DNA from 3 places in the Kitasatospora sp. MY 5-36 genome. Region 2 is predicted to be linked to each of the others. Evidence: riboswitches for the same ligand, from Rfam matches in the RefSeq annotation. Region 2 holds a riboswitch; each other region holds the start of a gene.
The links. A riboswitch is a leader RNA that binds a small molecule or an ion and turns the genes downstream of it on or off. The one in region 2 is predicted to bind S-adenosylmethionine.
Positions count from the first base shown of each region.

Region 1: linked by a shared signal. The riboswitch ahead of AE652_RS30180 (IclR family transcriptional regulator) and the one ahead of thrC (threonine synthase) in region 2 are both predicted to bind S-adenosylmethionine.
Region 3: linked by a shared signal. The riboswitch ahead of AE652_RS14835 (aminotransferase class V-fold PLP-dependent enzyme) and the one ahead of thrC (threonine synthase) in region 2 are both predicted to bind S-adenosylmethionine.

Region 1 covers NZ_LFVW01000564.1:3,914-6,158, reverse strand. The annotation lists gene AE652_RS30185 (hypothetical protein) at 1-821, shown strand, start outside; SAM riboswitch class I at 907-1,048, shown strand; gene AE652_RS30180 (IclR family transcriptional regulator) at 1,251-1,964, shown strand; gene AE652_RS30175 (threonine/serine exporter family protein) at 2,147-2,245, opposite strand, start outside.
Region 2 covers NZ_LFVW01000235.1:11,994-14,238, forward strand. The annotation lists gene thrC (threonine synthase) at 1-1,012, opposite strand, end outside; SAM riboswitch class I at 1,029-1,165, opposite strand; gene AE652_RS17245 (glucosyl-3-phosphoglycerate synthase) at 1,277-2,245, shown strand, end outside.
Region 3 covers NZ_LFVW01000201.1:7,718-9,962, forward strand. The annotation lists gene AE652_RS14835 (aminotransferase class V-fold PLP-dependent enzyme) at 1-971, opposite strand, end outside; SAM riboswitch class IV at 1,023-1,141, opposite strand; gene trpD (anthranilate phosphoribosyltransferase) at 1,250-2,245, opposite strand, start outside.

The DNA.
Region 1 (2,245 bases), on a different contig from region 2:
ACCCGCCCGACCTGCCCCGGCCGCTGGCCGAGCTCAGCCTCGTCAGCCCCACCGAGGCCTCGCTCTGGCAGGCCGTCAACCGGCTGGTCACCGACCACCCGGTGGAGTCCGTGGAGGTCACCCTGCTCGGCGAGCGCCCCCGGCACACCGCCGTCACCCTGCGCTGGCCGGCCGGGGACCCGCTGCTCGACCCGTGGTACCAGGTGCGGGTCGCGACCGCCGCGCTCCCCGGCGACCTCGCCACCGTCCCGGTCCGCCCCTACCTGGCCGCCGACGACCACGTCGAATGCCTGATCGCCCTCGCCGAGGAAGGGCTCGGGCGCACCTTCCTCGCGGGCGACGTGATCGACGTGGCCCGGCTCGCCGGGCAGCCCTTCGAGCCCGTCGAGACCGCCGCGGTGGTCGCCGCCTACCGGCTCGCCCCGGAGGCCGCCGCCCTCCTCGACCTCGCCGCCGAGCACGTGCCGCTCGGCGCCCTGCGGGACGTGCGCACCGTCCTGGAGGCCGAGGTCGCCCCCGAACTCCGCCGCCGGACCTCTGCCGGCACCCCGCCGTGCCACGGCACCTCGCCGCGCCACGGCACGCTGCTGCGCCGCACCGTCATCCGGCACCAGTGGGACGAGGCGCTGCTGCTCCCGGCCGGCGACGCCACCCTGCTGCTCACCCCGGTCGCCGACTACCTGCTCGGCCCCGAGGGCACCCGGCCGACGGACCGCGAGCGCACCGCCGCCCTCGCCGCCCTGCACGCCTGGGACGCGACCCTGCCCGGCAGCCCGGACGGGGCCCCGTGCACCGGCCTGTCGGGGCCGCGCCACCGCTGAGCCGGCCCCGCGGGGCGTGGCCGAGGGCGGGTCGAGGGCGGGGGGACTTGCCGACCCGCCCCGGATGTCTTGTATCGTTCCTGGCGAATCATCCAGAGGGGTGGAGGGACCGGCCCTACGAAGCCCCGGCAACTCCCCGTTCGACCCGGCGTCCGAAGTACGCGCCGTGTTGGCGGGGGCAGTGCCAACTCCGGCCTGTCGCCACTGTGGCGCGGGAAAGATGAGGAGACACGGTGCTCTCTGTGCTGTCCTTCGCCCGGGCGCTTCCCGCCCCGGTCCTTTCGCGTACCCGTCTCGTGCCCGGCGCAGGCAATCGGCCGACTTCTCCGGCCTGTCCTCGCTGACCACACCCCCCGGCTCCCCGCCAGGAGCCGCCGTGAGCAGCGCGGACCCGCTGCTCCCGGGCCTTGAGACTGGAGTACCCATCCCATGGAGAACACGAGCGGCGTCGGCGTGCTCGACAAGGTCACCTCGATCCTCGGCACCCTGGAGGCCGGGCCCGCCACCCTGGGCGGCCTCGTCGCGGCCACCGGCATGGCGCGGCCCACCGCCCACCGGCTGGCCGTCGCACTCGAACACCACCGCCTGGTCAGCCGGGACGTCCAGGGCCGGTTCATGCTCGGCCCCCGCCTCGGCGAGCTCTCGGCGGCCGCTGGCGAGGACCGGCTGCTGGCCGCGGCCGGCTCGGTCCTCGCCCAGCTGCGGGACGCCACCGGCGAGAGCGCCCAGCTCTACCGGCGGCAGGGCGAGGTCCGGATCTGCGTGGCCGCCGCCGAGCGGCTCACCGGCCTGCGCGACACCGTTCCGGTGGGGGTCACCCTTCCCATGAAGGTCGGCTCCGCCGCCCAGATCCTGCTCGCCTGGGAGGAGCCCGAGCGCCTCCACCGCGGCCTGCAGGGGGCCCGCTTCACCGCCACCGCGCTGAGCGGCGTGCGGCGCCGCGGCTGGGCCCAGTCGGTCGGCGAGCGCGAGGTCGGGGTCGCCTCCGTGGCCGCGCCCGTCCGCGGCCAGTCCAACCGGGTGGTGGCCGCCGTCACGGTCTCCGGGCCGATCGAACGGCTCAGCCGCCACCCCGGTGCCCAGCTCTCCCAGGCCGTCGTCGAGGCGGCCCACCGGCTCACCGAGGCCCTGCGCCAGCCCTGACGGGGGCTCCGAGGCTCTCGGATTCCGAGGTTCCGGGGTTCCCTGGTTACGGGTTCCGAACCTCGGGTTCCGAGACTCCGGGCTCCGGGGCGCACCTCCGCGCGCCCCGGGGCCCGGTTCCGGCCCGTACCGGTCCCGGTTCGGCTTGGCTCGGGCCCGGCTCAGGCCTGGTTCCGACCGGCTCAGGCCCGGTGCGGCAGGCCGGTGAGGCTGGGGCGGGGGATCCGGCTGATCACCGCGCCGATCAGTGTGCCGATCGACACCCCGAAGACCGCCGAGAC
Region 2 (2,245 bases):
CGGCGCCACCGGTACGGCGGGCGATGTCCAGCACGTACGGGCCGTCGGCCGGGTTGCCGATCGCCAGCGACTTGGCGATGGTGTCCGGCTTCACCGGCTTGATCACGTCCCGGCCGGCCTTGAACGCGGCCGACACCGGCGAGCAGCCCTCCGCCTGGGCGCCGAAGACCTTGTACGGCCGGTCCTCGACCAGGCCGAGCCTGATCAGCTCCTGGAGCCCCTTGTCGATCTTCGTCAGCTGCGAGCCCGAGGCGATCGGGATCACGATCTGCTCCGGCAGCCGCCAGCCGAGCTGCTCGCAGATCTCGTACGCCAGCGTCTTGGAGCCCTCGCCGTAGTACGGCCGCAGGTTCACGTTGACGAAGCCCCAGCCCTCGCCGGCCGGGTCGCCGATCAGCTCCGAGCAGAAGCGGTTCACGTCGTCGTAGTTGCCCTCGATGCCGACCAGCTCGCCGCCGTACACCCCGGCCATGACGACCTTGCCCTGCTCCAGGTCGTGCGGGATGAACACGCAGGACCGGAACCCGGCCCGGGCCGCCGCCGCACCCACCGCGCCGGCCAGGTTGCCGGTGGAGGAGCAGGACAGCGTGGTGTAGCCGAACGCCCGGGCCGCCTCGATCGCGCACGCGACCACCCGGTCCTTGAACGAGTGCGTCGGGTTCCCGGAGTCGTCCTTGACGTGCAGCTGGGCGGTGAAACCGAGCTCCCGGCCCAGGTTGTCCGCCTTCACCAGCGGGGTCCACCCCGGGTTCAGGTTCGGCTTGGACGCCACGTCGGCCGGCACCGGCAGCAGCGGCGCGTACCGCCAGATGGAGGCCGGACCGGCCTCGATCCGCTTGCGCAGCTCCTCGGCGCCCTCGCTGCCGAACTCGTAGGCGATCTCCAGCGGGCCGAAGCACTCCAGGCACGCGAAGCTGGGGCCGAGCGGGAAGCGGGTGCCGCACTCGCGACAGGACAGCGCGGCGGCCGGGCCGAGGTCGACGGAAACGGGTGCGGCAGTGTCGATAGCCATGATGGCGAGGCCTCTCTCCTCATCTTCCCCGTGGCGCGGTCGCGACACGGGACGGAATTGGCACCTGTCCCGCCGGGGCCTGTCGACAGACAGCCGCGCGAGAAGGTTGCCGGGACGTCAACGGGCCGTTCCCTCAGTCCCTCTGGATGAGCTTGTGAAATTGTGGTGGTGCTCAACGGAGACCCCGGCGTGCAAAGGTCCGACCGCTGTACGAAGACTGTATCCGAAGGCGTCAAACCTGAACGGGACCGTCCGCCAAGCGAGATGACCCGGCCCACCGACCTCGCCGAGGAGATCTCCGTGCCCGCCGAACCGACTCCCGCGCTCCTCCCGCAGGCGGCGTCCTGGCTGCGCCGCCGCTCCTGGAGCGCGGCCGACCGGCCGGTCCGTACCCTGCTCGACGCCAAGGAGCGCACCGGTCGCACGGTCAGCGTGGTCCTCCCCGCCCTGGACGAGGAGGCCACCGTCGGCGACATCGTCCGCACCATCCGCCGCGAGCTGATGGAACGCCTCCCGCTCGTCGACGAACTCGTCGTCGTCGACTCCGGCTCCACCGACGCCACCGCCGCCGTCGCCGCCGAGGCCGGCGCCCGGGTCGAGCACCGCGACGCCGTCCTGCCCCGGCTGCCCGCCGTCCCCGGCAAGGGCGAGGTGCTCTGGCGCTCACTGCTGGTCACCCACGGCGACGTCGTCTGCTTCGTCGACGCCGACCTGCGCGAGTTCGACCCGGCCTTCGTCTCCGGCATCGTCGGCCCGCTGCTCACCGACGAGTCCATCCAGCTGGTCAAGGCCATGTACGACCGCCCGCTGGAGTCGGAGGGCGCCGTCCTGCCAGCCGGCGGCGGCCGGGTCACCGAACTCGTCGCCCGCCCCCTACTCAACCTCCACTGGCCGGAACTCGCCGGTTTCGTCCAGCCGCTCGGCGGCGAGTACGCGGCCCGCCGCTCACTGCTCGAACGGCTGCCCTTCCCCACCGGCTACGGCGTCGAACTCGGCCTGCTGGTCGACGCCCTGGAGCTGGCCGGCCTGGACGCCCTCGCCCAGGTGGACGTCGGCGTCCGGCACCACCGCCACCAGGACGGCCAGGCCCTCGGCCGGATGGCCGCCACCATCTACCGGACCGCCCTGGAACGCCTCGACCGCACCCACCGCCTCAAGGCCTCCGCCGACCTCGTCCACCCCCCCCTCACCCAGTTCACCCGCGACCCGGAAACCCGCGCCTTCACCGCCCAC
Region 3 (2,245 bases), on a different contig from region 2:
GGGATCTCGGCCAGCCCGGCCGTCAGCCGGGCGATCAGCTGCTGCTCGCGGGCCTCCAGCCCGTCGAAGCCGGCCTCGGTCAGCGCCCGGCAGGCCGAGGCGATCGCGTAGGCGCCGATGACGTTCGGCGAGCCGGCCTCGTGCCGGGCCGGGCCGGTGTGCCACTGCACGGCCACCGAGCCGTCGGCCTCCCGGGCCACCGTCCGGGTCGCCCCGCCGCCGGCCAGGTACGGCTCGGCCGCGTCCAGCCAGTCCGCCCGGCCGGCCAGCACCCCGGCGCCGAACGGCGCGTAGATCTTGTGGCCGGAGAAGGCGATCCAGTCGACGTCCAGCTCGCGCACCGAGACCCGGTGGTGCGGCGCCAGCTGGGCGGCGTCCAGCACCACCCGGGCGCCGTGCCGGTGCGCGGTCGCGGTCAGCTCGGCGACCGGCCACAGCTCGCCGGTCACGTTGGAGGCGCCGGTGACGCAGAGCAGCTTGGGGCCCTCGGGCGCCTCGGCGAGCGCGGCGTCCAGCGCGGCCACCGCCTCGGCCCGCGAGCGCGGCGCCCGCAGGTAGGTGACGTCCAGTCCGGCGTGCGCCCAGGGCAGCAGCGAGGCGTGGTGCTCGGTCTCGAAGGCGAACACCCGGGTGCCGGCCGGGACGGCGGAGGCCAGCAGGTTGAGAGAGTCGGTGGTGGCCCGGGTGAAGACCACCTGGTCGCCCTCGCGCAGGTCGAGGAACTCGCCGACGGTGCGGCGGCTCTGCTCGAACAGGTCGGTGGACAGCTGGGAGAGGTACCCGGCCCCGCGGTGGACGCTGCCGTAGTACGGCGCGTAGGCGGCGACGTCGTCCCACACCCGCTGGAGCGCCGGCGAGCTCGCCGCGTAGTCGAGCGCCGCGTAGCCGACCTTCTCACCGCTGGCGAGCGGGACCTGGACGTCGGCGCCGAGGACGGCGAGCGGGGTGCGGATTTCGGTGGCCAGAGACATGGGGATGCACTCCTTCTGGGGCAAGGGACCCCGGGAGTGCTAGTCGTCGGGCGTCCGCGCTTGTCGCACGGACGGCTTGCCGTGACGACCCGGTCCTCACCCAGGGCACCCCGCCACGGACGGAGGGTTGCCGGACAGCCAGCTGGGGCTTCGCGCTGTCACTCATGACCTGGCGAAGACTCTAGGCCGGGTCCACCGGGTGGTCAAACGGGCATCCAGCATCCGGACAGCACGGGAGCCCGCGCCGGCGTACCGGCACGGGCTCCCCAACTGCCGCCTCAGGCCCGGCTGGTGGCCTCCGACCAGCGCCGCAGCAGGTCCTGCGCGGCCCCGGAGTCGATCGCCTTCGCGGCCCGCTCCATGCCGGCCGCCAGCTGCTCGGTGAGCGGTGCGTCGCCCAGCTCCAGCGCGACCAGCGCCGCCGCCGTGTTCAGCAGGACGGCGTCCCGCACCGGCCCGTGCTCGCCGGCCAGCAGCCGCCGCGCGACCTCGGCGTTGTACGAGGCGTCCGCCCCGCGCAGCGCCTCGATGCCGACCAGCTCGATGCCCACGTCCCGCGGGTCGAAGGTGGACTCGGTGACGACCCCGTCGCGCACCAGCCAGACCTGTGAGGTCGTGGTGATGGTCAGCTCGTCCAGCCCGTCGTCGCCGCGGAAGACCAGCGCCGTGGCGCCCCGCCGGGCCAGCACCCCGGCGATCAGCCCGGACAGCCGGGTGTCGAAGCAGCCGATGGCGTGCGCGGTGACCTTGGCCGGGTTGGTCAGCGGGCCGAGGATGTTGAAGGCGGTCGGCACCCCGAGGTCGCGCCGCGCGGTGGCGGCGTGCCGCATCGAGGGGTGGAACTTCGCCGCGAAGCAGAAGGTCAGCCCGACCTCCTCGGCCACCTCGGCGACCCGCCGGGGGGAGAGGTCCAGCGCCACCCCGAGCTTCTCCAGCACGTCCGAGGAGCCGCTGGTCGAGGAGGCCGACCGGTTGCCGTGCTTGACCACCTTGGCGCCGGCGGCCGCCGCGACGATCGCCGACATGGTGGAGATGTTGACGGTCTTCGCCCGGTCCCCGCCGGTGCCGACGATGTCCACCGCCGGGCCGGGGATCTCCAGCGGCTCGGCGTGCGCGTACATCGCGTCGACCAGGCCGGCGATCTCCTCGACCGACTCGCCCTTGGCCCGCAGCGCGATCATGAACCCGGCCACCTGGACGGGGGACGCCTCGCCGCTCATGATCCGGTCCATCGCCCACGCGGTGGACGAGCGGTCGAGGTCCTCCCCCTGCAA